3 linked regions of the Thalassospira sp. TSL5-1 genome follow. Each later gene encodes a partner of the first gene's protein in a complex. Links are inferred from orthologs where the notes say so. Each region holds a gene or a part of one and is shown in the gene's direction. Other genes may lie near its edges.

What was found.
Region 2: the proteins of LF95_RS17385 (region 1) and eno are in contact, whole or in part, in a solved structure (PDB 2FYM), measured with the Escherichia coli proteins. The link is inferred for Thalassospira sp. TSL5-1 from one-to-one orthologs.
Region 3: the proteins of LF95_RS17385 (region 1) and pnp are in contact, whole or in part, in a cryo-EM structure (PDB 9QH0), measured with the Escherichia coli proteins. The link is inferred for Thalassospira sp. TSL5-1 from one-to-one orthologs.

The regions. Positions count from the first base shown.
Region 1 is NZ_KV880639.1:105,048-116,854, forward strand. What follows is about bases 4,669-8,313. They hold LF95_RS17385 (Rne/Rng family ribonuclease), read left to right. Parts: upstream 4,669-4,996; coding sequence 4,997-8,113; downstream 8,114-8,313. Other genes in these bases: LF95_RS17390 (helix-turn-helix domain-containing protein), read right to left, coding at 8,273-8,313. Also shown: LF95_RS17370 (alkaline phosphatase D family protein), read right to left, coding at 1-8; LF95_RS17375 (penicillin-binding protein 1A), read right to left, coding at 236-2,671; LF95_RS17380 (N-acetylmuramoyl-L-alanine amidase), read right to left, coding at 2,958-4,274; more of LF95_RS17390, read right to left, coding at 8,314-8,842; LF95_RS17395 (GNAT family N-acetyltransferase), read left to right, coding at 8,878-9,408; LF95_RS17400 (DMT family transporter), read left to right, coding at 9,413-9,859; LF95_RS17405 (pyridoxal phosphate-dependent aminotransferase), read right to left, coding at 9,907-11,058; LF95_RS17410 (gamma-glutamyltransferase), read right to left, coding at 11,140-11,807. UniProt on the Escherichia coli protein: Endoribonuclease that plays a central role in RNA processing and decay. Required for the maturation of 5S and 16S rRNAs and the majority of tRNAs. Also involved in the degradation of most mRNAs.
Region 2 is NZ_KV880637.1:1,798,233-1,806,381, reverse strand. Bases 1-2,851 are described here. They hold eno (phosphopyruvate hydratase), read left to right. Parts: upstream 1-714; coding sequence 715-1,989; downstream 1,990-2,851. Other genes in these bases: LF95_RS08555 (FtsB family cell division protein), read left to right, coding at 2,276-2,605; kdsA (3-deoxy-8-phosphooctulonate synthase), read left to right, coding at 1-601. In the rest of the region: pdhA (pyruvate dehydrogenase (acetyl-transferring) E1 component subunit alpha), read left to right, coding at 2,988-3,998; LF95_RS08545 (pyruvate dehydrogenase complex E1 component subunit beta), read left to right, coding at 4,056-5,501; LF95_RS08540 (pyruvate dehydrogenase complex dihydrolipoamide acetyltransferase), read left to right, coding at 5,567-6,886; lpdA (dihydrolipoyl dehydrogenase), read left to right, coding at 6,977-8,149. UniProt on the Escherichia coli protein: Catalyzes the reversible conversion of 2-phosphoglycerate (2-PG) into phosphoenolpyruvate (PEP). It is essential for the degradation of carbohydrates via glycolysis.
Region 3 is NZ_KV880638.1:85,853-97,013, reverse strand. The notes cover bases 264-3,262. They hold pnp (polyribonucleotide nucleotidyltransferase), read left to right. Parts: upstream 264-699; coding sequence 700-2,826; downstream 2,827-3,262. Other genes in these bases: LF95_RS09905 (NAD(P)H-dependent flavin oxidoreductase), read left to right, coding at 2,933-3,262; rpsO (30S ribosomal protein S15), read left to right, coding at 264-485. Outside these bases: tRNA pseudouridine(55) synthase TruB, read left to right, coding at 1-198; more of rpsO, read left to right, coding at 216-263; more of LF95_RS09905, read left to right, coding at 3,263-4,327; iron response transcriptional regulator IrrA, read left to right, coding at 4,554-4,991; LF95_RS09895 (rubrerythrin family protein), read left to right, coding at 5,262-5,690; LF95_RS09890 (YciI family protein), read left to right, coding at 5,866-6,153; LF95_RS09885 (hypothetical protein), read left to right, coding at 6,458-6,805; LF95_RS09880 (hypothetical protein), read right to left, coding at 6,821-6,964; LF95_RS09875 (RidA family protein), read left to right, coding at 7,038-7,358; LF95_RS09870 (alpha/beta fold hydrolase), read right to left, coding at 7,507-10,146; LF95_RS09860 (CHAP domain-containing protein), read left to right, coding at 11,007-11,161. UniProt on the Escherichia coli protein: Involved in mRNA degradation. Catalyzes the phosphorolysis of single-stranded polyribonucleotides processively in the 3'- to 5'-direction. Also involved, along with RNase II, in tRNA processing.

The DNA.
Region 1 (11,807 bases):
ATGGACATTTTCCAATTCCCAGCAAAAGCCAAAGCAAAACTGCGGGGATCATAACCCGATGATGTAACAGACATGTTTCCAAGTCTTGACGGTTTTATCAACACCCGATCATGACCAGCCTTTCCATGAGGGCTGGTATAAAACCGCTTCTATCGTGCGCATAAAAAAGGGCCGGAGAACATTTCTCCAGCCCTTAACGGATCATTCACAGGTTCATTATAGCGAGCTTGCAGACTTAATAAATACCGCTGGGGCTGGAAACTCCGCCATCGCTGCTGCCTCCCATGCTGCCAGCAATACCGCCATTCGATGAACTGCCATCAATCACCCGATCATTCCGTTCGGGAATGGTACCGGGCTTGAAAGCCTCCCAAATAACATTGCCATCACCTGCCTGTGCGGGAAGGCCGCTACGCGCATCGATACGCACCATGCGGATACCCGGCGGGGTCCGGAACGGTACCGGTGTAACGCCCTCCATCGCCTTGCCCATAAATTCGTGGAAAATCGGCGCTGCCGCCGAGGCCCCCTGTTCACGATCCCCAAGTGAGCGGTTATCGTCAAAGCCAACATAAACGCCAAGGGCCAGGTCAGGCGTAAAGCCAACAAACCACGCATCGCGGGAATCGTTAGTGGTGCCGGTTTTACCCGCCAGCGGGAACGGCAAATTACGCATGCGACGTCCGGTACCGCGCTGAATAACACCTTCAAGCATTGAAACAATCTGGAAGGCACTGGCCGGATCGGTCAGCTGTTCGCGGTTATCGGGCAGTTCGGGCGGCAATTGGCCATTATAAACCACATCCTGACAATCCAGGCACTGACGGTCATCACGGCGGTAAATCACCTTGCCTCGACGGTCCTGAATACGGTCAATCAGGGTCGGAGTTACCTTTTTGCCGCCATTCACCAGTTCGGAATAGGCGTTGGTCAACCGCAGAACGGTTGTTTCTGCGGCCCCCAACGACATGGAAAGGACCGCCGGCATGCTATCTACCACACCAAATTTTTCAGCATAATTTACGACCTTTTCCATCCCGATGGTTTGCGCCAGGCGCACGGTCATCAGGTTTCGAGAAAGCTCGATCCCCAAACGCAGGGTCGAGGGGCCGTAAAACTTGCCACTATAGTTACCCGGCTTCCATTTGCCCTGCCCCGGCCCCTGATCGATCACAAAGGGCGCATCAAGAACCAGCGAGGACGGCGTAAAACCGGAATCCATTGCCGCCAGATAAACAAACGGCTTAAAGGCAGAACCGGGCTGACGGTGGGCCTGGGTAGCACGGTTGAATTTTGACATATCGTGGGAAAAGCCGCCCGACATTGCCAAAACACGCCCGGTATGCGGGTCCATCGCCACAAGGCCACCATTCACATCGGGAATCTGCTGCAGCGAATAGGTGCCATCAACAACATTGCCATTATCATCTTTCAGGCTAGCAACCATCACAACATCGCCGGGATTAACCACGTCCGATGCCTTGCTTACGGCACCACCAACCCTTTGGCCCTTCAGCCAGGGGCGTGCCCATTTCATTTCCGCAAACGGAATTTTGCCCTGCTTGCCATTTTCCACGCCAATAATGGCGTCATTACCATCCAGACGCAAAACAACCGCCTTCAACCACGGAACATCATGCGGTGCCTTAACCTGTTCCAGCGGTTTTTGCCAATCGCCCGAAATATCAATTTTTTCAAGCGGGCCGCGCCAGCCATGCCGGCGATCATAATCTACCAGACCATCAAACATGACCTTGTTGGCAATGGTCTGCAATTTCGGATCAACCGACGTGCGCACAGAAAGGCCACCATTATAAAGGGCATTTTCACCATAACGATCAACCAGTTCGCGGCGGACTTCCTCGGCAAAATAATCGGCATGGGCATAATAATCGACCGATTCACGATCCTTGCCAATCAAGGGCGCGGCCAGGGCCTCATTTGCTTGGTCTGCTGTGATGTAACCCTCATCAAGCATACGCCCGATCACCCAGTCGCGACGGCCTTTTGCCGCGTCATGGTCTCGAACCGGGTCGTAATTTGACGGTGCCTTGGGCAAGGCCCCCAAATAGGCAGCCTCGGCAACTGTCAGTTCATCAAGAGATTTGTCAAAATAGCGCAACGCGGCTGCGGCAACACCATAGCTGCCCCGTCCCAGATAAATTTCATTCAGATACAATTCCAGAATATGCTTTTTGGAAAAGGCCTGTTCGATCCGGAAAGACAGGATGGCTTCCTTGATTTTACGGTCATAGGAAACCTCGTTGGTCAGCAAAAAGTTTTTCGCCACCTGCTGGGTGATGGTCGATGCCCCAACAGGGCGGCGCCCGGAACCGATATTGGCGATATTGGTAATCGCGGCACGAAACACACTGGGAAAATCAATCCCCGGATGGGTCCAGAAATTCTGGTCCTCGGCAGCGACAAAGGCATTAATCACCTTGCGCGGGATCTGTTCGATCGGCACAAAAACACGTTTTTCCTTGGCATATTCCGCGATCAGGGCACCGTCACCGGCGTGAACACGGGTCATGACCTCCGGCTCATAATCGGCCAGTTGAGTATAATCAGGCAGGTCCCGGCCAAAATGCCAGAAAACACCAAGAACGCACGCTCCACCTGCTACTGCCAGCAGGAAAAGCACACCGGTAATTGTCAGAAAAATACGCATTAAACGGATCTTTATCGTTTCGCTGTTGTTGCCGCCTGGGCGGATGTATGCTCGGACGAATATCACAAAGCCCTATCATCGCGGCAAAAAAGTGGCCCCGTTGCACTAGAACGCGCATCCCGGCTTACTGATCCCCGAATTTAAGACGATTTAAATTACAATCTACGCCCGCACAGAAGCACCCTATACTTTTGTCAGAGACAACTGTAGGGACAAAACCGGGCAAAACAACGGCAAAATTTAATGACATCTTAAAATCAGGTGCTTCTTGCCAATCCCGAAGCTGTCAAAATTTATGGGTTTTAAAATAGTCATCCAGGGCACGTAAAATTGCCTTGGCCATTTTTTCCCGATGTGCCGGTGATTGCAGCAATTTCGCATCGGTCGGGTTGGACAAATATCCCATTTCAAACAACGCAGAGGGAATATCGGGTGCCTTCAAAACGGCAAACCCGGCAAAACGGTGGGTTCGCTGCTGCAATTTCACATCGCTTGCCAGTTCACGCACCATATCGGTGGCAAAATTGGACGACAGATTCATGGTTTCACGCTGGGCCAAATCGATCAGAATGCTTTGTACCAGCGAATTTTCCTCGGAAAGGTCGATCCCCGCAATAACGTCGGCCTTGTTTTCCTTGCTTGCCAGGGCCGATGCTTCCTTGTCCGATGCGTTTTCAGACAAAGTATAAACCGACGCCCCGCGATGATTGCGGTCCGAAATAGAATCGGCATGAAGGGACAAAAACAGGTCCGCGTGGTTTTTACGCGCAATCTCGGTACGCTGACGCAGCTTCAGGAACACATCCTTGTCACGGGTCAACAGGGCGCGATAACGCCCCGAATCCGTTAGCACCTTTGCCAGTTCCCGCGCCGCTGCCAGAGTAACATCTTTTTCATAAACACCCCCAACACCGATGGTTCCGGGGTCCACCCCGCCATGCCCGGCATCAATGGCGATCAGCGGCTTGCGCGGCCCGGTGGTTTTGCCGGTTTCAACCGCGACATCCTCGCTTTTTTCCGTGACCGAGGTATCGTTACGCTGGCGCGCCGAATAGGCCGCCATGCTTTCGCGCGATGCCGCCATAAAGGTATCGCGCGATGTGGGGGCAATATCGATCACCAACCGGTTTGGCTTAGCCCCGCTGGCTGGCAGGGTAAAAATTTTGGAAATCAGGGCGGGCTGGCTTACATCAAGCACGACACGGAACGTGCCCGGTTTAAACAGGCCATAGCGCAAACCCGAAATAATCCCGCCGCCCGATGTTACCTTGCCCGGGGGGGCGCTCCAGTCAATTTCAGGCATATCAATGATAATGCGGAACGGATCAGGCAACAGGAAATAGGTGTAGTCAACCTCGCGGTCCAGATCGATCACAAAGCGTGTTTTATCGGGATAAACGCCTAGGCGTGCGCCCAGAACCTTTGCCGTTTTGGCCTCGGCCACGGTGCTTAGGGACAATGCAAAAAAGCAGTATAAAAAGACCAGAACAAGCGCGCGCATGCCCTGACCACCCAATAATCCGCCTTGCGTGATTTTTTGCCTGCCTTGCAAAAGCACCACCGACCCCATTTTGCTTTGCCATTTTTCCGGATATGTCGACACACCATATGCCGTTTGTGCTTATAGCAACCAGAAAGTTAACGGGTAATTGACCCGCCCTGCCTATCCGCGACTTGCCGCATCCTTTTACAGGCGCGCCAGATACACCATCCCATAATACTGAACAAGGCACACAGCCATTTTACCCCGGCGATTCCCTATTCATATGGGTCTGAACTGTGCAGCGCAAAGGCACTGCAATTTGCAAATCACGCCAATAATTGAAAAATCGTTATGATCGCAATTATTTGCGGCAAATTTTCTTTTCCACCTATTGAAAGCCGGAAAAAGCAGGGTTTTTGATGCGCAAGCCGAACAAACCTTGATCTGAACGCAACAAAATTGTTTGTGGCCTGAGAATAAAAGAGATATGTTGTCGCCGAGATTCCTATGCTTTACGGGACAAAATATTCTCCGTCAGGCTGAGGACGCGACGTGGCAGTTCCTCGGGTCGGTGTCTCGGTGACGCGGCAATCCCCGCTCCCGATAGAGCCCTCCCATATCAGGCTGTCGTGGCGCGCTCGATACAGACATAAGCAATTCTTATTTTTAACACCAAAACCAGGTCCATACCGAAAGAGCAGCCGAAACGCGATGAACCAAACATATCACGGACATATCGCGACCTTTGTGGGCGGCGCCTTCGGTAACGCCGGTTTGTTTGCATATCAGCACACTTTAGCGAGACGCATTAAACTGGCGGGACCTTTAGGAACAGGTTCCGAATGGTCAAACGTATGCTCATCGACGCAACGCACGCGGAAGAAAGCCGTGTCGTTGTTATTAACGGAAATCGCCTAGAAGAATACGACGTCGAAACATCGACCAAGAAACAGATTAAAGGTAATATATACCTTGCCAAGGTAACGCGGGTTGAACCCTCGTTGCAGGCGGCCTTTGTCGACTATGGTGGAAACCGTCACGGGTTTCTGGCGTTTAGCGAAATCCATTCTGACTATTACCAAATCCCCGTTGCCGACCGCGAAGCAATTACACGGGCCCAGACCAGCGCTCAATCCGTTCGTGATGCCGAAATTGTCGAAGACAATATCGGTGGCAATGACGATGACACCCCGAAAAAAGAGAAAAAGCCGACCCGGTCGCGTTCTCGGCGCAAGCCGCGCAAGGATGATGTCAACACAGATACCGGCGACTCATCCGACAAAACCGAAGAAGCAACCGATGCCGCAGATAATGCAGCGGCACCGGAAAACAATGATACCGTCAGCTCCGACAACAACGACGACGATGCCAAACCGCGCCGTCGCCGGGTGCGTAACCGTCGCAAAAACGTCGACGAAAATGATACCAGCGACAGCAACGACGCATCATTAGACGCATCCTCACAGGGCGATGATGATAACGGTGACGATGGCAATAATGGTGGCTCAAACACCGTTGCCACGATGGCTGCCGAAATTGCCGAAATTTCTGTCGATATTGACGAAAACGACACTGAAACCGTCAATGACGAAGAAAATATCGAAGACATGGGTGGCGACGACACCGATGATTTCTCCGATAATGTGCGCCCGCAGCTGCAAAAACGTTACAAGATTCAGGAAGTTATCAAACGCCGCCAGATTCTGCTGGTGCAGGTCGTCAAGGAAGAACGTGGCAACAAGGGTGCGGCCCTGTCCACTTTCCTGTCGCTGGCAGGCCGTTATTGCGTTCTGATGCCCAACACCCCGCGTGGGGGTGGCATTTCGCGTAAAATTACCAATGCCCAGGACCGCAAGCGTCTGAAATCCATTTTGGCAGAGCTGGAAATTCCGGGCGGCATGGCGGTTATTGTCCGGACGGCCGGTGCCGAACGGACCAAAGCCGAAATCAAACGCGACTTTGATTACCTGATGCGCCTGTGGGACCGCATTCGCGAAACCACCCTGCAGAGCCAGGCCCCCTGCCTGATTTATGAAGAAGCCGACCTGATCAAACGGTCCATCCGTGACCTTTATGCACGCGATGTTGATGAAGTTCTGGTCGAAGGCGACGATGGCTACCGCGTTGCCAAAGACTTCATGAAGATGCTGATGCCATCGCATGCCAAGCGTGTTCAGCCCTACAAAGACCAGGGCGTGCCGCTGTTCCACCGTTTCCAGGTGGAAAGCCAGCTTGATGCCATGCTCAATCCGGTTGTTCAGCTTAAATCGGGCGGTTACATCGTGATTAACCCGACCGAAGCCCTGGTTGCGATTGACGTCAACTCTGGCCGGTCAACCCGTGAACGCAATATTGAAGAAACGGCATACAAGACCAACCTTGAAGCCGCCGAAGAACTGGCCCGCCAGCTTCGCCTGCGTGACCTTGCCGGTCTGATCGTTGTCGACTTTATCGACATGGAAGACCACCGCAACCAGAGTGCGGTTGAACGCAAGCTCAAAGAAGCCATGCGCAATGACCGGGCACGCCTACAAATTGGCCGCATCAGCCCGTTTGGTCTGCTTGAAATGTCGCGTCAGCGCCTGCGCCCGTCGCTGGTGGAAAGCGCGTTCGAGGTCTGCACCCATTGCCGTGGCGTTGGCCTGGTTCGGTCAATCGAAAGCTCGGCCCTGCACCTGCTACGCGTGATCGAGGAAGAAGGCATGCGCCGCCGTGCGGGTGCCCTGACCGTTCACGTCGCCAGCGAAGTCGCCCTGTATATCCTGAACCGCAAGCGCGATTCCCTGGCCGAAATTGAACAGCGTTATGGCTTCACCGTCATGATTTTCGGCGACGACAGCCTGATTTCCCCGGATCACCGGATAGAGCGCACCCGTGCGCCGAAAGCCGGTGATGAGGACCATCAGCATAGTATGGTTCTCAATACCGACAGTGTCTCGCTGACTGCCATCGAAGCCCCGATCGAAAAGGTCGAGGAAGAGCTGGTTGAAAATACCAGCCGCGATGACGATAACGAGCAGACCAGCGACAATGACGACCAGAACAAACGTCGCCGCCGCCGTCGCCGCCGTCGGGGTCGTCAGGATGACCGCGATGATAACGCAGCATCCGACACTGACGACAGTGATGCCGCGAATGACAGCAACCAGGATGCCGCTTCGGCATCGGATAATGGCGATGACAATGACGATGATGACGAATCATCACGCAAACGCCGCCGTCGTGGCAAACGGGGGGGACGCCGTCGCTCGCGCCGTCAGGATTTTGAAACGACACCGCGCGTCGTTTCCCCTGCCGATGATGCAGAGGCCACCGAAAAGCGCCGTTCACGTAGCCATACCGCCCCGGATGGCAGCGAGACCGACCTTGTGATTGACGGAGATAGCGAAGGCCAGGACGCCGACAGCTTTGCACCGGAAGATGGCGAAGAAGGCGGCATTCGTGCAGCACGCGAACGCAGCACAACGGCCCCTGCCCCGGCACGTCAGCGTCGTGACCGTCGCGACCGTAACAAGGATAACCGCCGCAACCGCGATAACCGTGACCGTAATGATCGTGGCGAAGTGCGCAATATCCCGATCCAGAACGGTCCGGCGCCGGAAGCCGCCAGCGAAGATGTCGCAACCGAAACGGCATCCGCTGTTTCTGCACCTGCGACACCGGCTGCACCAGCACCGGCAGCATCCGCCCCTGAGACAACCTTTGAACCTGCGGCAACGCCGAAACCGGAACCCACAGTCTCAAAGCCGGAAGCCAGCAGCAAACCAGTTGAACTGGAAGCAGACAAACCCGGCGCAGACAAACCGGCAGCGGAAACGGTAACTGCCCCCACAAGCAGTGAACCAGAACCGACCGAAGCAGCGGCCACCGAAAAACCGGCCGAGGTAGAAAAAACCGAAACCGCGCCCGCAGCCCCGGCGAAACCAAAACCCAAGCGCAAAGGCTGGTGGAGCAACTAACCCGCCAATTACCGCTTGAAACACACAAACCCCGCCATATTCTGGCGGGGTTTGTTGTATCTGCATACACCACTGGCCTTCTTGGGGCGCCTTGTTGGGGCATCGTGCGCCAATAGGGTTACCCTGCCGAGCAATCCGGCCTGTTGCACATTCAAACGGTTAGTCTTTACGGACAACAATCACGGCATATGTGCAGGATTGTGAACTTTCATTTTTAAAAACACAGTCGCACGGCGGCCCCAGTTCCAGGCAGTCACCCGGTTTCATTTCGTGGCGCACCCCACCTTCGATGAAAACAAGCTCGCCCTCCTGCAGCCATATCAGTTGCCGTAAAAATGAATAGGCAGCAGCGGGCATCGGAATTGCAGCCCCCGCAGGCAAATCAACACACACAAGATCAAGCGGGAAGTCCGATGTCGGAGAGACATGGCGACGCACATATCCACTCTGCGGGTCCACCCACACCGGCTGATCCGCCGCCCGCACGAGGCGCTCGTCGTGCTTTTCCGCCAGCAACAACAAGGCTGACATACTTAGGTTAAACGCCCCGGAAAGCTTCGCCAAAAGCGTCGCCGTCGGGCTGCTTTCACCACGTTCAACCTTATAAACCATTGCCCGCGACACCCCGGATTTCTCGGCAAGGTCGGTTAGGGACCACCCGCGTTTTTCCCGTTCCGTGCGGATGCGCGCGCCAATTCGTTGATCAATATTGTTTAATATAGTAGACATATGTATTCTTATAATGAACAAACAGCGAGAACAACATGAAAATCCGCAACGCCACCCAGGATGACGCCGAGGCGATCATGACAATTTACAATGATGCCGTAACGAATACGACAGCCATCTGGAACGATACCACCGTTGATGTCGTCAATCGCCAACATTGGATGACAGAGCGGCAAAAAGCGGGCTACCCGGTGCATGTTGCTGTTGATGATGCCGAAACCGTGTTGGGTTATGCCACGTTTGGTGACTGGCGCGCCTGGGATGGCTATCGTCATACTGTCGAACATTCGGTTTATGTTCAGGCGGACCGCCGTGGGGGTGGTATTGGCAAGGCCCTGCTGCAAAGCCTGATCAAAAGCGCCAGCGACATGGGAAAACATGTCATGGTCGCCGGGATTGAGGCCCAAAACACCGGGTCAATCCGCCTTCATGAAAAGCTGGGGTTTACCCCTGCCGGCCATCTCAGGGAAGTGGGGTGCAAATTTGGACGCTGGCTTGATCTCGTCTTTTTGCAGCTTGTGCTTGACACCCGTCTTACCCCCCAGGATCACCTCAAGGATCACTAAGAGCATGACGTTTCTGCCAATCTTGGGGCTCTTGGTTGCTGCCGGGGCAGCACTTGTCATTCAGAACAGCCTGATGGTCCGCATGAGCGAAACCGTCTCGACCACCCTGATCATTCTGGTGACAAATTCCGCCGTCGGGCTGGTGGCCCTGATGCTGATGCTGGTCAGCCGAAATGGCTTCTCGGGCTTTGTCGAAGTCATTACCCAGTTCCGGGCCTGGAGTGTTCTTCCCGGTCTTCTTGGCTCGTTCTTTGTCTTTGCCAGCATTGTCGGCTATCAGCGGTTAGGCGCGGCCTCGACAATTGCCATTCTTATTACCAGCCAGCTTGTTTTCGGGCTGGCGGCAGACATGATCAAGGCAAACAGCCCGCCACAAAACTCGGCCTTCGCCATTGCAGGGGCTGTTTTATTGATCATCGGGGCTGTTCTGGTCGTCTTTCGACGGATATGAACTTAACAGCCCATTTATGCCAGAATGCACCTACATGCAGTGGCAGATCATTTTTGCCAGTCACGCAGGGCCTTTACTGCCCCCAGCATGGTTTGTTCGCTGTGCGCAAAGGAAAACCGCACATAGGATTTGCCGCGAAACGGATCAAAATCGGTGCCCGGTGTTACGGCAACACCTGTTTCATCCAACATGCGTTTGCAGAAAGCCTCGCTATCATCTGTATGACGCGAGACGTCGGCATATAAATAAAACGCCCCATCCGCCGGGGCGAACTGGTCAAACCCGGCCTTGGGCAATTCATTGAGTAAAATCTCGCGATTCCGGGCGTAAGCAGCAATATTGCCCTGCAATTCCTCTTCGCAGTCAAAGGCGGCAACGGCGGCCAATTGCGACAGGGTTGGGGCCGAAATAAACAGGTTTTGCTGCAAACATTCCACCTGGCGCACCAGATCAGGCGGCACCACCGCCCAACCCAAACGCCAGCCGGTCATGGAAAAATATTTGGAAAAGCTGTTTACGATAAAGGCATCGTCGCCAAATTCGACAGCCGTAGAATCGGCCACATCACCAAATGAAATGCCCTGATAAATCTCGTCAGAAATCAGGCGAATGCCCTTGGCCTTGCAGTAGGCCACCAATTCGGCAAATTTCTCGCGTGAGACCATGCTGCCCGCAGGATTGGACGGGCTTGCCAGAATAAGGCCATCTACCGGCTTATCCAACGCCTCCAACATCGCAACAGTTGGCTGATAATGGCTTTCGGGCCCGGCCATAAGGGTGACGGTTTCAATCCCCAGTGCGCCTAGAATATTGCGATAAGCAGGATAGCCTGGGGCCGCCATAGCAACACGGTCGCCTGCATCAAAAGCGGCCAAAAATGCCAATACAAAAATCGAGGATGACCCGCTGGCCACACAAATGCGCGACGGGTCCAGCGACACGCCGAATTTACGCTGATAATGCCCGCAAATGGCATTGCGCAAGGGGGCAACACCTAACGCATCGGTATAACCAATCAAATCGTCCTCAAGGGCACGGGCGGCAGCTTCACGCACCTTGCGCGGGGCCGGTGTGCCCGGTTGTCCGACCTCAAGGTGATACACCGCCTTGCCGCTTTGCTGGCGCATATTGGCCGCGCGCAAAACATCCATCACGATAAAGGGCGAAATGGCCCCGCGTTCCGATTTTTTCAGCGTCATCTTCCATCCAGTCCGTCAAAACGAAACCTGCCTGTATGAAAACCACACAGGCAGGAAATGGGCATCACGAGTCAGGCCCAGTTAGCGGCCCATTGCCATCCCGGCCCCGGCCGGATCGGCCACAAACTGGCAACTTTCAGGATGCGGCGGAATACCCTGCGGGCAGAACACCCGGTTCACCAGTGACACACCGTCATTATTCAGCGGGACATTAGCCGCACTGCCAGCCCCTTCCAGATCTTCGGCCATTTGCGCAATCTGTTTGGTGGCACCAGCGGGCGTATCGCTCCCCGCGATACCATAATAGAATTCCCAAACATTGGGATTCACCTTCAGAACCGGACCAACCAGAGGCGGCGACACATCCCCGCTGGCAAGATCAAGACCAAAGGCATCTGCGCCGATTCCCACGCCAAACGGTTCGGTCATGGTGGTTTCGCAGGCAACGGCATTTGCCGCGACATCCACAACAACAAACCCGCTGCGCCCGCCTTTGGCGGCATTGGCCGGTGCGTTATCAATATCGGCGAGATACCGGTTCAAAACCCCGACCAGATCATCGGTTCCTGCAATAACATCCTTCCCGGTTGTCGATTTGGGAGCCTGCGTGAAATAAATATTTTCATTGCCAGACTTCACCGCCGTCGCTTCACGCCAGACGGGTTTGTAATTGTTGAGATCAGCAAGGGTTAATGTGCCCCCCGCAGCAGTCACTGCTTTGACTATCTGGCTGGCCAGTACGCCATTAT
Region 2 (8,149 bases), on another replicon or contig:
GGATGTCACCGGTTTGCCGATTGTAACCGATATTCACCTGCCGGATCAGTGTGAAGCTGTGGCGCGTGTTGCGGATATTTTGCAAATCCCGGCTTTCCTGTGCCGCCAGACCGATCTTTTGGTCGCGGCAGCCGCGACGGGCAGAGCGATCAATGTCAAAAAGGGGCAGTTTCTTGCCCCTTGGGACATGGCGAATGTCGCCAACAAAATTGCCGAAGCGGGCAATGAAAATATCATGCTTTGTGATCGGGGAACCAGCTTTGGTTATAATACGCTGGTAACTGATTTCCGTGGACTTCCCACGATGGCCCAACAGGGCTATCCGATTGTGTTTGACGCAACCCATTCGGTTCAGCAACCGGGCGGGCAGGGCGGAACAACAGGCGGACAGCGCGAATTCGCCCCCGTTTTGGCGCGCGCTGCAGTTTCTGTTGGTGTCGCGGCATTGTTCATTGAAACCCACGACAATCCCGACGCCGCCATCAGCGACGGACCCAATCAAATTCCTCTCGGCAAGCTTCCTGAAGTGCTTTCGATTCTGAAGGAATTCGATGCCGTTGCGAAGGCCAATCCGGTTCGTCTGGATATGTTCGACGCATAATAAGGCTTAATACAAAGTGCCGCCATATTTGTGGCGGCATTTCTTTTATGCTGTAACCGATGCGACCCGCTTTTCGGGTCGTTCAACATGTCAGTAAGGAGAGATGTTTCGTCATGACCGCTATTATTGATATTCGCGGGCGCGAAATTCTGGACAGCCGGGGCAACCCGACCGTTGAAGTTGATGTCACCCTGGAAAGTGGCGCCTTTGGTCGGGCAGCCGTTCCGTCAGGTGCATCGACTGGTGCGCACGAAGCTGTCGAACTGCGTGATAAAGAAGACCGTTATCTGGGCAAGGGCGTTACCAAGGCTGTTTCTGCCGTTAATGGTGAAATTTTTGAAGCTCTGGCCGGTGTCGATGCCGAAGAGCAGATCGAAATTGACCAGGCGATGATTGACCTGGACGGAACGGAAAACAAAAGCCGTCTTGGTGCGAATGCCATTCTGGGTGTTTCACTTGCTGTTGCCAAGGCCGCGGCCCAGGAAGCCGGTTTGCCACTGTATCGTTATATTGGTGGTTCTTATGCCCGCTCTCTCCCGGTGCCGATGATGAATATCATCAATGGTGGCGAGCATGCCGATAACGCGATTGACGTTCAGGAATTCATGATCGTTCCTGTCTCGGCTGAATCGGGTACCGATGCCATTCGTATGGGTGCTGAAATTTTCCATAACCTGAAAAAATCGCTTTCGGCCGACGGTCTGAGCACTTCGGTTGGCGATGAAGGTGGGTTTGCGCCGAACATCGCATCGACCGAAGCTGCGATCAGCTATGTCATGAAGTCGATCGAGGCGGCCGGTTATCGTCCGGGCGATGATGTGATGCTAGCGCTTGATGCGGCATCTACCGAGTTCTACAAGGATGGCAAATACGTTCTGGCAGGTGAAGGCAAAACCTTCGATTCAGAAGGTATGGTCAAATACTGGGCCGAACTTGCTGCAAAATATCCGATTTTTTCGATCGAAGACGGGATGTCCGAAGACGATTGGGACGGTTGGGCTGCGTTGACCCGCGAGATTGGCGATAAAATCCAGCTCGTCGGCGATGATTTGTTCGTGACCAATCCGAAGCGTTTGGCCGATGGTATTTCTCAGGGGGTTGCCAACTCGATCCTGGTCAAAGTGAATCAGATCGGTACGCTGAGCGAAACCCTTGAAGCGGTTGAAATGGCGCATCGTGCTGGTTACACCGCCGTCATGTCGCACCGTTCGGGTGAAACCGAAGATTCAACTATTGCCGATCTGGCCGTTGCCACTAATTGCGGCCAGATTAAAACCGGTTCGCTGTCGCGTTCCGACCGGTTGGCAAAATACAACCAGTTGATCCGTATCGAGGAACAGCTTGGTTTGGCTGCCCGTTATCCGGGCCGCGCGATCCTGAAAAAATAAAATCTGTTTCCTGATCGAAACGGATGCAAAAGGCCACCTGTTGCGGGTGGCCTTTTTGTGTTTACGAATTGTTAACTGATCGTAAATGCAGCAATAAAAACCGCCTGTTTTAAAACTCTTTTTACCTTGTTGGGTTTAAATTGGCCTAATTGATCGTGCATTTTCGTTCTTCGGTACCGTAACCTTATAAATTTACGATGAAATAACCTATGTTGTTTTATCGTCACGATATAGAAACATTTTTCCTGATTGGGGAATTTGTTCATTCACTAGGGCTCATTTTGAAATGTCGTCATCAGCACCGGTAGTTCGTCGGTTTCGGCAGGCCATAGCGCCGGTTTTTGCCTTTACGGTGATGGTATATTTCATCTTTCACAGTGTGGAAGGGGATCGGGGGCTTTTGGCTTATTGGTCCATGCAGGACCGGGTGACTGAGATCGTCAAGCTGCGAGACGACATTCGCGCCCGTCGGGAACTTTTGGAGCAGCGCGTAAAAGCATTGCGTCCCGGAAGCCTGGATCCCGATCTTTTAGATGAGCGGGCACGCACCATGCTGGATATGGCCAATCCTGACGACGTTATCATTTTTCATCATAACGGTTATGACCAGCCCTGATTTCAGAAATTTCCGCATCTGGGTATGTTCGGTTTTTCGCGGCGCAAATCTTGGCAGCAGCTGTTTTGTCGCGTATGCGAAGGTGAAAACTCATTCATCAAAATTGTTTTCATAAAATCACAGCATTTGTGACGGTCGGGAAAGAGCCATTTTTAAAGGAACTGGCCAACCGACTGATTATTAACAAAATATCATTTAAGCGCGGAAAATTCCAATTAACCTGATATCAGTTTATTTGTGATTGTGCATTGCAAAACAAGGTGTTAGAGGACGCAAGATTGCTTGCTTATGTCAGTTGTTTTGGGTAGTTATTTCGGTGGTCCAATACCGAATTAAGCTGCTTTTCAAAGAAGCTTAAGCGAGCCATCCACCGGGAGGAATCATGGCGACCACAAAACGCAAACGTGCCACGACGCGCGCCGACAACCAGGCGAGCAGTGACGATCTCCTTAAATATTATCGCGACATGCTTCTGATCCGCCGTTTTGAAGAAAAGGCCGGCCAGCTTTATGGCATGGGGCTGATCGGTGGCTTCTGTCACCTCTATATCGGTCAAGAAGCTGTCGTTGTAGGTATGCAAGCTGCAACATCGGGCGATGATGGTGTGATCACCAGCTACCGCGATCATGGGCACATGCTGGCCTGCGGCATGGATTCCGCTGGTGTCATGGCGGAACTTACCGGTCGTGAGGGTGGTTACTCTCGCGGCAAGGGCGGCTCCATGCACATGTTCTCGAAGGAAAAGAACTTTTATGGCGGCCACGGTATTGTTGGCGGACAGGTTCCGCTGGGTACCGGTATTGCCTTTAATTATAAATATCGCGGTGAAGACAAGGTTTGTCTGACCTATCTTGGTGACGGCGCTGTCAACCAGGGGCAGGTTTATGAATCTTTCAATATGGCGGCTCTTTGGAAGTTGCCGGTTGTGTACTGCATTGAAAACAACCAGTACGCCATGGGCACTTCGACCCAGCGCCACTCGGCCAGCCCGGATCTTTATCAGCGTGGCGAAGCGTATGGTATTCCCGGCGAACAGGTGGACGGCATGGATGTTTTGGCCGTTAAGGAAGCTGGTGAACGCGCAATCAAGCATTGCCGCGACGGTAACGGGCCTTTCATTCTTGAGCTGAAAACCTATCGTTATCGCGGGCATTCCATGTCTGACCCGGCGAAATACCGGACGAAAGACGAGCTCGACAAGATGCGCAAGGAACATGACCCGATCGACATGGTCAAGAAGCTGTTGATCGATGCAAGCATCCTTGATGAAGACGGTCTCAAGGAGATCGACAAGGAAGTTAAGGCAGAGGTCGCCAAAGCAGCGGAATTTGCGCAGAACAGCCCGGAACCGGATCGGTCCGAGCTGTTTACCGATATTTTGATCGAAGTCTGACCCTGACTTTGCAAAATCCGCTTTTGACCAGAAATTTTCCCGCAAAGAGGGGGAACCATGCCGATTGAAGTTTTGATGCCTGCATTGTCGCCGACAATGACCGAAGGCACCCTTGCCAAGTGGAACGTCAAAGAGGGCGACACCGTCCAGTCTGGCGACGTTCTTGCCGAAATTGAAACCGACAAGGCGACAATGGAAGTTGAAGCCGTCGATGAAGGCACCATTGGCAAGCTGATCGTTGATGCCGGGACTGAAAATGTCGCGGTCAATGCCGTTATCGCCTATATCCTTGAGGAAGGTGAAGACGCATCAGCCCTTGATAATGTCAACCCGGGTGAGGCCAAGGCCGCACAGAAGGCCGATGATGCCGACGAAAAGGAAGAAAAATCTTCCGAGAAGTCTTCTTCTTCATCGTCGTCTGCTGCGCCGGTTCAGGCGTCAGGCGCCATTGAACGTGCCGAGAACGAACCGCGTGCCATGAGTGTCATGAACGAGACACGCGATGAAAAAACCTACACCAAATTCAAAACCCAGACCGTTCGTGAGGCCCTGCGTGATGCAATGGCCGAAGAAATGCGGACCGACGAAAATGTTTTTGTCATGGGTGAAGAAGTTGCGCAGTATCAGGGGGCCTATAAGGTTACTCAGGGCCTGCTGGACGAATTCGGTGACAAGCGTGTTGTTGACACCCCGATCACTGAATATGGCTTTACCGGCCTTGGCACAGGTGCAGCCTTTATGGGTTTGCGTCCGATTGTTGAATTCATGACCTTCAACTTCGCCATGCAGGCCATTGACCATATCATCAACTCGGCTGCGAAAACGCTTTACATGTCCGGTGGCCAGCTTGGTTGCCCGATTGTGTTCCGCGGCCCGAACGGTGCTGCTGCCCGTGTGGGTGCACAGCACTCGCAGTGCTATGCTTCCTGGTATGCACATTGCCCGGGGTTGAAGGTGATTGCACCTTATTCGGCCGCCGATGCAAAAGGCCTACTGAAAGCTGCCATTCGTGACCCGAACCCTGTTGTGTTCCTTGAAAACGAAATCCTTTATGGCCAGAGCTTTGAAGTGCCGGATGATGATGATTTCGTCCTGCCGATTGGACAGGCCAAGATCGAACGAGAAGGCACGGATGTGACCATCGTTGCATTCTCGATCATGGTGGGCAAGGCGCTTAAGGCTGCTGAGAAGTTGGCAGAAGAGGGGATTTCGGCCGAAGTTATCAACCTTCGGACCATTCGCCCGCTTGACGTGAACACGATTGTGCGTTCGGTGATGAAAACCAACCGTATCGTCACCTGTGAAGAAGGCTGGCACTTTGCCGGTATTGGTGCGGAAATCGCATCGGTTATCATGGAACATGCGTTCGATTATCTCGATGCGCCTGTTGCCCGTGTGACCGGCGAAGATGTGCCGATGCCCTATGCGGCCAACCTTGAAGTCCTGGCATTGCCGCAGGACCAGCACATCGTCGATGCGGCCAAGGCCGTATGCTATCGTTAAACAAAAACGGACAGGGGTTGGCGCAGTGAATCTGCTGCCGCCCCGGTTACCGGGAGATTGCATCAATGCCAGTTAAAATTCTGATGCCGGCGCTTTCGCCGACGATGACAGAAGGCACCTTGGCAAAGTGGCTTGTCAAGGAAGGGGACACGGTTGAGTCCGGTGATGTCCTTGCCGAAATCGAGACCGACAAGGCGACGATGGAAGTCGAAGCCGTTGATGAAGGTAAAATTGGTAAAATCCTCGTGTCGGAAGGCACCGAGGGTGTTGCCGTAAATGCCGTTATTGCCCTTCTTTTGGAAGAAGACGAGGATGAATCGGCGCTTGAGGGCGCTGATACATCTGGTCCCGATGTTGGCGGTGATGCCGAAGAATCGGCACCGAAGGAAGAAAAATCCGAGAGCAAGGATGTTGCTTTGGGAACGTCTAACACTCCGACCTCCAGCAAGGATGGTGAGCGCATCAAGGCAAGCCCGCTTGCCCGCCGCATTGCATCGCAGGAAGGTTTGGAGCTTTCGGGTGTAGATGGCTCCGGTCCGCGTGGCCGTATCGTCAAACGCGATATTGAAGCCGCCCTTAGTAACAAATCCGCTGCCAAATCTGAGTCCAAGGCCGACGCCCCTGCTGCAGCCAAAGCTGACGCACCGGCGTCCAAGGCTCCGGCTGCTTCTGGCTGGAACCCGGATTTGACTGGGCTGCCTGAATATGAGGAAATTCCGAATACGACGATGCGCAAGGTGATTGCCCGTCGTCTGACGGAATCCAAACAACAGGTTCCGCATTTCTATCTGACCATCGATTGCGAAATCGACAATCTTCTCTCCGTTCGCAAGCAACTGAATGAAAAAGCGGGCGAGGGTGTCAAGATTTCGGTCAATGACATGATCATTCGTGCGTCCTCGATCGCGCTCAAGCGCGTTCCGGCCGCCAATGCAGTCTGGACCGATGCTGCTATTCTGCAGTGCAAGCAGCAGGATATTTCCGTTGCTGTTGCCATTGATGGTGGCCTGATCACGCCGGTTATCCGTAATGCGGGAGGCAAGGGCCTTGCCGAAATCTCGACCGAGATGAAAGCACTGGCTGCCAAGGCACGCGACGGCAAGTTGCAGCCCCAGGAATTCCAGGGCGGAACGTTCTCGGTTTCCAATCTGGGTATGTTTGGCATCAAGGACTTTGCTGCCATCATTAACCCGCCGCAGGGTTGTATCCTGGCTGTTGGTGCTGGCGAACAGCGCCCGGTCGTCAAGGATGGTGCGCTTGCCATTGCAACAGTCATGAGCTGCACGCTGTCGGTTGACCACCGTGTGGTTGATGGTGCCGTTGGCGCCGAATTCATGGCTGAATTCAAAAAACTGATCGAAGATCCGCTAAGCATGCTGCTTTAAGGACGGGTTAGGCGGGGACTTTAAAAAGTCCCCGCAAACTTTTGAATTAAATATCTGTTTGTTGAGTTAAACAGATTAAGGAGATGCAAAATGGCGGATAGTAATTTCGACGTTATTGTGATTGGTGCTGGCCCTGGTGGTTATGTAACAGCCATCCGCGCAGCCCAGCTTGGTCTGAAAACGGCTGTTGTTGAGCGTGAACATCTGGGTGGTATTTGCCTGAATTGGGGCTGTATTCCTACCAAGGCGCTGCTGCGTTCGGCCGAAGTTTATCGCAACATGACGCATGCCAAAGAATATGGCTTGTCGTGCGAAAAGCCGTCCTTTGATTTTGAGGCCGTTATTCAGCGTTCGCGTGGTGTTTCCAAGCAGCTTGCCGGTGGTGTGGGCCATCTTTTGAAAAAGAACAAGGTCACTGTCATCAATGGTGAAGCTAAGTTCGATGGCCCGAAAAAGGTCGTTGTTGAAGGCAAAGACAAAGGTACCTACACGGCGAAGCATTACATTATTGCCACTGGCGCACGTGCACGTGCATTTCCGGGGCTGGAAGCCGATGGCAAGGTGGTTTGGGATTATAAAAAGGCGATGACGCCTGACAGAATGCCCAAAAGCCTAGTTGTTATCGGCTCTGGCGCGATTGGTATTGAATTTGCCAGCTTCTATCACACCATGGGTACGGATGTGACCGTGGTGGAAATCATGCCGCAGATCATGCCGGTCGAAGACAAGGAAGTCGCTGCGCTGGCGCAAAAGATGATGACCAAGGACGGGATGAAAATTCTGACCGAAGCCAAGGTCGCCAATCTGAAGCGCAATGCGGATAATGTTGTTGTCACGATTGAAACCAAAGACGGCAAGAAACAGGAACTGACGGTTGACCGGGTGATTTCTGCTGTTGGTGTCATTGGCAATACCGAAAATCTTGGTCTGGATACCACCAAGGTCAAGGTTGATCGCAATGTGATTGGCACGGATGAATTCTCCCGCACGGCGGAACCGGGCATTTATGCGATTGGTGACGTCGCTGGCCCGCCCATGCTGGCTCACAAGGCCGAGCATGAAGGTGTGATTTGTGTTGAAAAAATTGCTGGCGTTAAAAACGTTCATCCGATTGATCCGCGCAAAATTCCGGGCTGCACCTATTGCCATCCGCAGGTTGCCAGTGTTGGCCTGACCGAGGCAAAAGCCAAGGAAGCCGGTTATGACGTCAAGGTTGGCAAATTCCCCTTCATTGGGAATGGCAAGGCAGTCGCTTTGGGCGAA
Region 3 (11,161 bases), on another replicon or contig:
CTGGCCCTGACCGAAGTCGAGGCGCAACGTCTTGCCAGTGGGCAGCCTGTCGGGCTGTTGCCGGTGGTCAAGCGGAGCGAGCTCGGTACCCCCGTCGCCCGGGACGGAATCGTCTGTGCCATGCTTAACGACCGCGCTGTTGCGCTGGCCGAGATTCATGGCGGCGAAATCCGCCCGGTGCGTGTATTTAATCTTTGAAGGCGAAAGGATGCCTGATGTCGATTACTGCTGAACGTAAAACCGACCTGATCAAAGAATTCGGCCAGAAAGACGGCGACACCGGTTCCCCCGAGGTCCAGGTTGCCATTCTGACCGAACGGATCAAAAACCTGACCGAACACATGAAAGAACACAAGCACGACTTCCATAGCCGTCGTGGTCTTTTGATGATGGTTGGTCAGCGCCGCCGGTTGCTGAAATACTTGCAGCGCAAAAATACCGAACGTTACGAAGCGATCATCGCGCGTCTCGGTATTCGCCGCTGATATTGACGTGCGGCGGAGCGGTTTATCCCTCCGCCGTCGTTTTTTATTGTCCCGCGGATCGGGATGCACGGGAGCGTAGATCCAGAATGGCTGGGCACGCCCGGTTTGTCCGGACCCATTAATTATGTCGCTTGACGTAAAAGCCTCATAATTAATGTGTTCGGATCTCGTGTAGAAGTTGCTTGGTCCGCAAGTAGGTTTGGAAGGAAGTAATATGTTTAATGTCGTCCGCAAGGAAATGCAGTGGGGTAACGCCAAGCTGGTTCTGGAAACCGGCAAGGTTGCCCGCCAGGCAGATGGTGCGGTTATGGTCACGTATGGTGAAACCGTTGTTCTGTGTACTGCTGTCGGCGCCAAGTCGCCGCGCCCGGACATCGATTTTTTCCCGCTGACCGTGAATTACCAGGAAAAGGCATTTGCCGCTGGTAAAATTCCGGGTGGCTTTTTCAAGCGCGAAGGCCGTCCGTCGGAAAAGGAAACCCTGGTTTCCCGCCTGATCGACCGTCCGGTTCGCCCGCTGTTCCACCCGCAATACCGCAACGAAACCCAGATCGTTTGTACCGTTCTGTCGCATGACATGGAAAACGATCCTGATGTTGTTGCCATGATCGGTACCTCGGCTGCGCTGACCATTTCCGGTCTGCCGTTCCTCGGCCCGATTGGTGCGGCGCGTGTCGGTTATAAAGACGGCGAATATCTGCTGAACCCGTCAACCGAAGCCATCAAGGAAAGTGACCTTGATTTGGTGGTTGCCGGTACCCGTGACGGCGTGATGATGGTTGAGTCCGAAGCATCCGAGCTTTCAGAAGAAATCATGCTCGGTGCCGTCAAGTTCGGTCATGAAAAATTCCAGCCGGTGATTGACCTGATCATTGAATTGGCCGAAGACGCCGCCAAGGACCCGCGTGACATTGCCGACCTGCCCGAAGGGTATGACGCCCTGGTCGAAAAAGTTGCTGCCCTGGGCACCGACAGCCTGACCGCTGCCTATGCACATGTTGTCAAACAGGAGCGTTCGGCTGCTGTTTCGGCTGCCAAGGAAGAAATCGTTGCCAAGCTGGCGGACGAAGAAATCGACGATGCCCTGAAAGGCAAGATTTCCTCGATCATCAAGGATCTGGAAAAAGACATCGTTCGTGGTGCGATCCTGAAAACCGGCAAGCGTATCGATGGCCGTACCGGTTCTGACGTTCGTCCGATCCTGGGTGAAGTTTCGGTTCTGCCGCGTGCACATGGCTCGGCCCTGTTTACCCGTGGTGAAACCCAGGCGCTGGCTGTTGCCACCCTTGGTACCGGCCAGGACGAACAGATCGTTGACGCCCTTGACGGTGAATATCGTGAAGGCTTCATGCTGCACTATAACTTCCCGCCCTACTCGGTTGGTGAAGCAGGCCGCATGGGCTCGCCGGGACGTCGTGAAATTGGTCATGGCAAGCTGGCATGGCGCGCCATTCACCCGCTGATGCCGACCAAGGAAGCCTTCCCCTATACCGTGCGTATCGTTTCGGAAGTCACCGAATCGAACGGTTCGTCCTCGATGGCAACGGTTTGTGCAACCTCGCTGTCGATGATGGATGCCGGTGTGCCGCTGGCACGCCCGGTTGCCGGTATTGCCATGGGTCTGATCAAGGAAGGCGAAGATTTTGCCGTTCTGTCCGACATCATGGGTGACGAAGACCACCTTGGCGACATGGACTTCAAGGTTGCCGGGACCGATCATGGGATCACCTCGCTTCAGATGGACATCAAGATCACCTCGGTGACCCCGGACATCATGCAGATTGCCCTGGGCCAGGCCCGTGATGGCCGCCTGCATATTCTGGGTGAAATGTCCAAGGCCCTGCCGGAAGCCCGCGGTGAAGTTTCGGGTAATGCCCCGACCATTACCCAGTTCTCGATCCCGAAAGACAAGATCCGTGACGTTATCGGCTCGGGTGGCAAGGTTATTCGTGAAATTTGCGAAGAGACCGGTGCCAAGGTTGATATCGAAGACGATGGCTCGATCACTGTTGCGCATACCGATGGTGCCAAAGGCAAGCAGGCCGTTGACTGGATCAAATCGATCGTTGCAGAACCTGAATTGAACCATATCTATGAGGGTAAGGTTGTTAAGGCTGTCGATTTCGGCGCATTCGTGAACTTCTTTGGTGCGCGCGATGGCCTGGTTCACATTTCGGAACTGGCACAGGAACGTGTCAAACAGGTTTCCGATGTGGTCAAGGAAGGCGACAAGGTGAAGGTCAAGGTTATCGGCTTTGATGACCGCGGCAAGATCAAATTGTCGATGAAGCGTGTTGACCAGGAAACCGGCGCTGACCTTGAAGCTGCTGCTGAAGCCTGATGTAAGGTAAATGTGGGCGGGCGGCGATAATAACAATATACGCCGCCCCTCCTCACATCGACTTGGATAACCCGCTTGTCCGAAAAGCCGAATGGGAGAGACGAACTTGAAAGCCCTTAAACCGCTCGTCATGTCGGGAAAAGAGGTTCTGCCGTTGATTGAAGGCGGAAAAGGTATCTCTGTTTCGACAGGTCAAAGCTCAGGCGCATGGGCTGCGGCCGGTGGTATTGGCACGTTTTCTGCCGTCAACGCAGATTATTATGACGCTGATGGCAATATTGTGCCTGTCAGCTATGAAGGCAAAACCCGTGGCGAACGCCACCACGAACTGGTGTCTTATGGCATCCAGGGCGGAATTGCCCAGGCGCAGATTGCCCATGAAACCCGCAATGGCGAAGGCCGCCTGCATGTGAATGTGCTGTGGGAAATGGGCGGGGCCGAGGCCATCCTGGAAGGGGTTCTGGAAGGAACCAAGGGCCTGGTCCACGGTGTGACTTGTGGTGCAGGCATGCCCTACCGGGTATCCACCATTGCCGCATCCTATGGCATTTATTACTACCCCATCGTGTCGTCCGCCCGCGCCTTTCGCGCGCTGTGGCTGCGGGCCTATAAAAAGGTTCCGGAATGGCTTGGTGGTGTGGTCTATGAAGACCCGTGGCGTGCCGGTGGGCATAATGGTCTGTCAAATTCCGAAGATCCGCTGGTCCCCGAAGATCCGTTCCCGCGTGTTCGGGCCCTGCGTGAATTCATGAATTCCGTTGGTCTGAATAATGTGCCGATCATTATGGCCGGTGGTGTGTGGTATTTGCGCGACTATGCTGACTGGATTGAAAACCCCGAAGTTGCACCGGTGGCGTTCCAGTATGGTACCCGTCCGCTTTTGACCCAGGAAAGCCCGATTTCCGATGAATGGAAAAAGCGCCTCCTGACGCTCAAAAATGGCGATGTCTCGCTGCATAAATTCAGCCCGACCGGCTTTTACAGCTCGGCGGTGCGTAACAGCTTCCTTGAAGACCTGCATCAGCGTTCGGACCGTCAGGTGCGCTATTCGCGCACGGCTGAGGCCGATTTGCATGTGGGGATTCCGCTGGGCCGTCGGGGCCGTCCGATTTATGTGCGTGAAGACGATGCCGACAAGGTGCGTGGCTGGCTTGAGGCCGGTTACACCGAAGGCATGCCAACTCCGGATGACACAATGGTATTTGTCACCCCGGAAAGCGCGCTTGAGATCAAAAAAGACCAGATCGACTGCATGGGCTGTCTGTCGCAGTGCCAGTTTTCCAACTGGCAGCAGCATGAAGGCACGACGGGCAAGCGGGCTGATCCCCGGTCTTTCTGCATTCAGAAAACCCTGCAAAACATTGCGCATGGTGCCTCGGTTGAGCATGAATTGATGTTTGCCGGGCACAATGCCTACAAGTTTGCGGAAGATCCGTTCTATGCGGACGGGTTCATTCCGACTGTCAAACAGCTTGTCGACCGTATTGCCACGGGCGACTAGGTTAGGATATTTCCAAAAGCAACCGCGCGTTGCGGGGAAAACGAAAGGGGCCGGTTGATGACCGGCCCTCTTTTTTTGCGGGATTGTTCCTTCAATCGACCATAAGAACAATTATAGTTGATCAAAATCAAAGAAAACGACTTTAAGCTCCGTCTAATATAGCCTCGACATCAACGGGTAGTTGTCCTTCAACTACTGGTTAAAAACTTTGTTAAGGGGCACCATTATGACCATCCAGCGGCCTTATACCCATGCACTGAACCGCCTTAAAGAAGCCGGTTTGCGTCCGACCCGCCAGCGCCTTGCCCTGGCCCGTTTTTTGTTTGATGCCGGTCATCGTCATGTGACCGCAGAACAGCTCCATTCCGAGGCAATGGCACAGCATGTAAAGGTTTCACTGGCAACGGTTTATAACACCCTGCACCAGTTCACCGATGCCGGTTTGATCCGCGAAATCATTGTTGATTCCGGCCGGTCCTATTTCGATACCAATGTTGCCCCGCATTATCATTTCTATTGCGAAGATGATGGCAGCCTGGTTGACATTCCGGCTGATGCGGTCCATTTGGCCCGTATTCCCAACATGCCGCGCGGCACCGAACTTTCTTCGGTTGATCTGGTCTTCCGTTTGCGCCGCCAACAGGAACGCCACGCAGCTGCATAAGTTTTGCAGAAACTGGACTGAAGTCGGGTTTTCATCCCTGATGTAAGGCCGTTGCTCAACTGCTGCCATTGTACCGTGTGCAACGGTCATTGGGCTTGCGTAAATATGGCCGCTGCTGTGACAGGGGTATGAAAACCAACCGGCGCGTTACCAAACGCCCCTTTGGTTCTTGACGCGCATCGATATTGAAACAAATAGAAGGGCGGCAATGCGGGTGATCGCGTGCCGTCCTTTTTTGATTTCTCGACATATTAGAAACAGGGGGCCCATGTGGCGCTAAAGGGTACACGTACCGAGCAAAACCTGCGTTCCGCCTTTGCCGTCGAAGCGGCAGGAAACCGGCGTTATCTTTATTTTGCCCAGCAGGCGGATATTGAAGGTCAGACCCAACTTGCCGAACTGTTTCGCAGTGCCGCCGAGGCTGAAACCGGCCATGCGTTCGGGCATCTGGAATTTTTGGAACAGTGCGGGGATCCGCAAACGGGCCTGCCATTTGGCGACAGTCGCTGCAATTTGCGCGCGGCCTTGCAGGCCGAACGCGAAGAAGGTGTTAATTCCTATCCGGAAATGGCCCGAATTGCCCGTGAAGAAGGGCTGGAGGATATTGCCGCCTGGTTTGAAACCCTTGCCCGGGTGGAAAAACAGCATGCGGACCGATTTGAACGCGCCCTGCGTGATCTGGGCGAGAATGTTGACTAAATAGAACGGCCAAAACAAAAATAACGGCCGTATTTGCACCGTTAAAAGGCGCACCAAACACGAAAATTGACGTTGGGGAACATCATCGCGGCCACTTTTTTGGGGTGGTCGTTATTTGCAGGTCAAAGGGAAGGCATCACCAGACCTGTATCAGTGAAATCGGATGACGAATTGAATGTTCATTGTGAACCTGACCTATCTTGTCGATCTCAGCGAAATCGACGCGGTGCTGACGGACCATGTTGAATGGCTCAAGCAGTGTTACGGGGTTGGCGCTTTTGTGGCGTCAGGCCCCAAAAAACCGCGGGATGGCGGGGTTATTTTGGCGCGTTGTACGCGCGAAAAGCTTGAAGGATATTTGAAATGCGATCCGTTTTGGGAAAAGGGGCTGGCCCGCTACGAAATCATCGAGTTCGAGCCCGGCATGATGGCCAGCGGCTTTGAAAAGGTTTTGATGAAATAACCGGTGCTCTATCCGCAGCCCTATTCGTCGAGCCATCGAAACGGATGCAGGTGTTAAATTCCCCCGGTTGACGGGTGGCTTTCCGGACGTGTTGTTTGGCAATTAATTCCGGGCAGACCATCCGTCATTTGTGTTTTGCCCGTCAGGTGAAGCGTTTCATACAAAGCAACCAGCCGATGATTTTGATAAATGGCATTCGGCGTAACTGCGGCGTTCGGGGATAAAGTTTTACACCAACATTGTGGTATTCAGGATACAGGATTATCATGCTGGGTGCCCCTTCCAACTCCTGCAGGGTGGTATTATGAGACGCCATCATCTTGTTTTTCAAGCCATTACATCCCGCGATCGCCATCTTGTTGTCCGCCAAGTTCAGGATGCCCTGACCCTTGCGCGTGGCTGGGTCGATGACGCCCATTTTTATTCCAACAAAATGACGACGATCCGTTTTACCCTTGCTGCCGGCGATCTGCCGGTTTTTCGCACGACATTGCAGGAATACGGAGTGATGATCGAAGACGTCACCCGCCCTGGCATTGGTGCAGGTGTGGCATCGCTGCCCGATGATGCCGAAATTTCAGGCTCCCTCCAGATCACCTTTTTGCATAATGAACCTGATTTGAAACAGGTTATTCCGGCTGTACCGGGTTAAGGTTCGCAAGCTTACTTATTCCGGGGGCAGTGGCACCTGGGGCCAGTCATGGGTGACATCAGCCTGAACCGGTCGTTCAAGATAAGTCGATAAAACGACATAGCTTTTGGTGCCTCTTACGCCCGGCAGAACATATAGCTGAGACAGAAATTGTTCCATTGCGTGTGCGCTGGCGGTTCTGACCTTCAGGATAACACATGTATCCCCCGCCACCCCCGATTATGTGCATGCGATGGAAGTCACAGGTGCTGCCCGTTTTTTGTTCGTAAGCGGTACAATGGGACTTGATGCTGATGGCACGGCCCCTGATGGTCTGGATGATCAATTGTCGCTGATATGGTCCAATATTCGCCGCATCCTTGCCGAGGCGGATATGACGGCGGAAAACATCGTGCGCGTCACAAGCTATTTATCGGACGTAACCTTTGTTCAGCCCAATCAGGATGCCCGACTTCATGCCCTGGGAGAAAGACGTGTTCCCACCACGGCGATTGTCGTTCAGACATTGAAGCCTGAATGGTTGGTCGAGATTGAAATTATCGCCGCCGCATAGGGCTGTTGTAACCACACGCCCGCTGGATCAGCATTGCACGCACGGATAAGGGTATCGATACTGGAAACCCTGAAACTTATCATCAGGATGTGTGATGTGGGTCAGGCCAATGCGGCCTTTTATTAACATGCCGCTGATTTGAAACAGGTTATTTCGGCGGGGCCGGATTACGGTCTGTGGGATTTTTCACCGATTCAGCCGGGATTGTCTGTTGGGGGGCTGTGCGCTTTTTGGCACCCAATTTGCCAAATCCGGCGCGGGCGAGAATCGCCCGGCTTTTGTCGCGGGCGCTGAGTGTTGCGATGGCGGTGTCGCCGGATATGGCGGTTTCGGGCGGGTTGGCGGGTGCAGTGACCCCCGTGTCATTGGCCTCGCGGGTGTCGATTTGTCGCGGTATTGTTGGGGTTACTGGGACAGGTGTTGCCGTCATATCGGCCCTGTCAGAAAGCAAGTTTGATGCTGGCAGTTCCGCCTTGTCTGCTTTGGCAACAAATTCCATCACCAGGTCAACCGCCCCTGTGAGATTTTCGTTTAAAATACCATGCCGGTCGGCGGGCAGCATTTTAACGGTTTTGTTTTGGGTGCCGGTTAATCGCCGGGCAATCATATTGGCGCTGGCCGGGTCCACCACCTGGTCGCCATCGGCCTGTAAAACCAGCACCGGGACATCGATATGGGCCAGTTTGCTGTTCATTTCGGCAACCGCACGGCGCAAATGATACAGCCCGTTAATGGGAATATGCCGGTAATTGATTTCGGGATGTTCCGACTGGTTGGGGCGAAAGCCCAGCATTTCGCTGGCATTGGGCACCCAGCCCATTAATTTGTTGGCCCCATAGAGCAAGGGAACAAACATCAGGTTACGATTGCGGAACTTAAGCGGTGTGCTTGCCATTAAAAGCCCGGCCAGGCGGGGCGGATGACTGGCGGCAAAAATGGCACTAAGCGTTGAGCCGGTTGAAAAACCGACAATCACAACCTGCTCGCAAAAGGCTGAGAGAATGTCATATCCCCGCTGAACCGATGCCAGCCAGTCCTGCCAGCTTCGGCTTTGCAGGTCATGGGGGGATGTGCCGTGGCCCGCCAGGCGAACACCCAGCACGGCGTGCCCCTGGGCGGCTAGACGGTCCCCGACATTTCGCAATTCCGCTGGTGATGCCAAAAAGCCATGCACCACCAAAATGCCGGTTTTGCTGTGGTGCGATGGTTCGGGCAAATGCAGATAGGGCGCACCGGAAAGCGTGGCTGTTTCCTGGTCATTAATCGCGGCATATTGGGCGTGATGGAATTTTTGCCAGTTCCATTTCCAGGCCCGCATTTCATCATCAAATCGCAGGCGGGCAAATTCGGCGGGTTTTATTTTGCCAATCTGTTTGCGGGCGGCTTTCAGGGCATCCCATGCGGCCTGGATCGGGGCCATTTCATTGGCATAGACCATGACGGGGTTATCCATGCGGATTTGGTCAAACCCGGCTTCGGCCTGTAATTTGGGCAGGAAACAATATTTGCCGTCGCGCCGTTCGATCAGGCCAAGTTGCACGGCACTGTCGATAAACTGGCGGATTTGCGGGCATTTATGGTCAAAAATGCCAATATAGGCGGCCGGGTTCAAAATGCCGCGATGGAGATGAACATTGGTGGCCTGCTGAACATTTTTGATCGCTAGATAGATGGTTTTGTCAAACTGGTCGATATCGACTTCGGTTTCGCCATCGGCCAGGATCATCTTCATTAACCGGGCGGCAAGGTGGCTGACATTGAGCGTGATGTTGGAATACATCACCGCCATGCACTGGTCACGCAGCGGGTGGACATGGCGGGTCAGGGTATTCTGGATGACGCGGTCGCTCAGGCGTGGCAGGTCTTTGGCCGGGCGAAACAGATCATCCAGGGTTTTGGCATGGCGCACCATGCGCCCCAACAATCGCTGGTCCAGCCAGTTAAACCGTTCATGCGGGTAAACCGGGTCCCCAAGGCGGATATCCATGTCGGTCTGCTTAAGGATCAGATTGCCTTCAATAATCAGTTCTTCGGCCATTTTGGGGCTTAAGCCGCCCATAAACATTTCCGCTCCGCGTGCCAGCAGGTTTTGATCCACGCGCAGCGGGTGAAAGGTGATATTGGCCGGAAACATCAGGGTTGGTTTGGCAATTGCGATTTTCAGCTGATCGGGCGAAGTGCCCAACAGATCCGCCCAGCGCAAAAGTTCGTCCGGGTTGCCATGTGTGATCAGCCAGGACAGGCCGGTTTTAAAGCCATCCAGCCCCAGAGCCAGCACGGCTGCCCCGGTATGATGGGCGCGGCGCTGATGGGCGGAGCGTGAATAAATACTGTAATCGGGTTTGCGGCCAACATAGGGGGACTCATCGGCCATAACCCGCCGGTCTTTGACCATGCCACCTTCGGGGAAAATCACCACCTTGCCACCGCGCAGGATTTCTTCTGCCAGAAATGGCAATAGGCGCCCGTAATTGTTGGGAACACCGCCAAGGGCGCGTAAATATTTCGATAGTGTATTGTCTTCGACAAAAAACTCCGCCGATGCCACCGACCGGCAATAAACCCCGGTTTCCAGCGCAATCAGATATTGCGGGATAAAGGTTTCAAAGCGGGCGAAATGGTTGAACATGAAAATGTCGCCCTGGGCAAGATGCTCCTTTTCACCATACAGCTTGATATTGATGTCAACGCGATTGCGCAGCACGCTCATGGCGCGCATGGTCCATTCACATGCCGCCGGATGAATGGCGAACTGTTCCTGTTCGATCTGTTTGAAATCAATGGTCATGGGCGGCCTTCCCTAACAGTGCTTTTGCACATGGCGGCAGGAATATGGTCCGGTTTTTAAGGTCGCCTGTTTGTCAGGCTTTATGGCTCTTGGTCGTGTGCGCCGGTCACATTCATGGATTATGATTATATTTATTATATGTGGGGAAATCATGGCGTTGCCAGGCTCCGTCCGTCAAGAAAGACGGTGCTTTTTGTTGCCGGAATTGCCGACATATGCCCGATTTGCAACCGGCATGTATATGCGGCCATTGCATTTGCGGGTGACAGAGCGATTCCGTTTTTTGTCTTTAAGTCGTCCCGGGGGCGTATCCGGCTTTGCACTTTGCCGGGATGATGGTGTTGGCAGATGATTTTTAAAATGACTTTTTAGACATAAGCCGATTGCAAAGGGGCTGCCAAGATGGAAGGCCATAGCAGGCCCGTGCGGTCCGTTGCGGGATTGTGGTTTGGGATATTGTTTTGTGTTGCGGGCTGGCGATATGCCGTTTTTTCAAAGAGTTGCGATATTGCGTTATGTTGATGCCAGGGTGGTTACGCGGCCTGTTTGTTCCGGGCTGTCAGACCGAATTTTGATTTTGCGGACCGGAGGATCGGAGGCGTTTGCAACGGGGACTGCGCGGGATTGTAATGGGCCTTGCATTTGGTTGTCGACAACACCCCGTAAGGCCGTGTAATGAGCTTTTTAAATGCTGCTGTTTTTGGCGGTATTGCGCCGTATTTGGCGCGTGGCAGGGCACGCTGCGTGACGGGTAAGGCGGTTTGATTTTGTGTCATTTTGATGGCGCGGCAGGAACTGTGTAAACACTTGTTTAAACATCGGCAGGGTATGGTGGAATGCAGTTATTTGGGGGGCGTAGGATGCGTCAATTTGCGATTGTCTGTCTGAGTTTGGTTCTTGCCGGGTGTTTTTCCAACGCCAATAGTGCGACCGGTGTTTCCGTTCAGCCAGATTTCAATCGTGAAGCCAATAATGTCCGTGATACCCGCGTAACCCAGGTTGCCCATATTTCCCT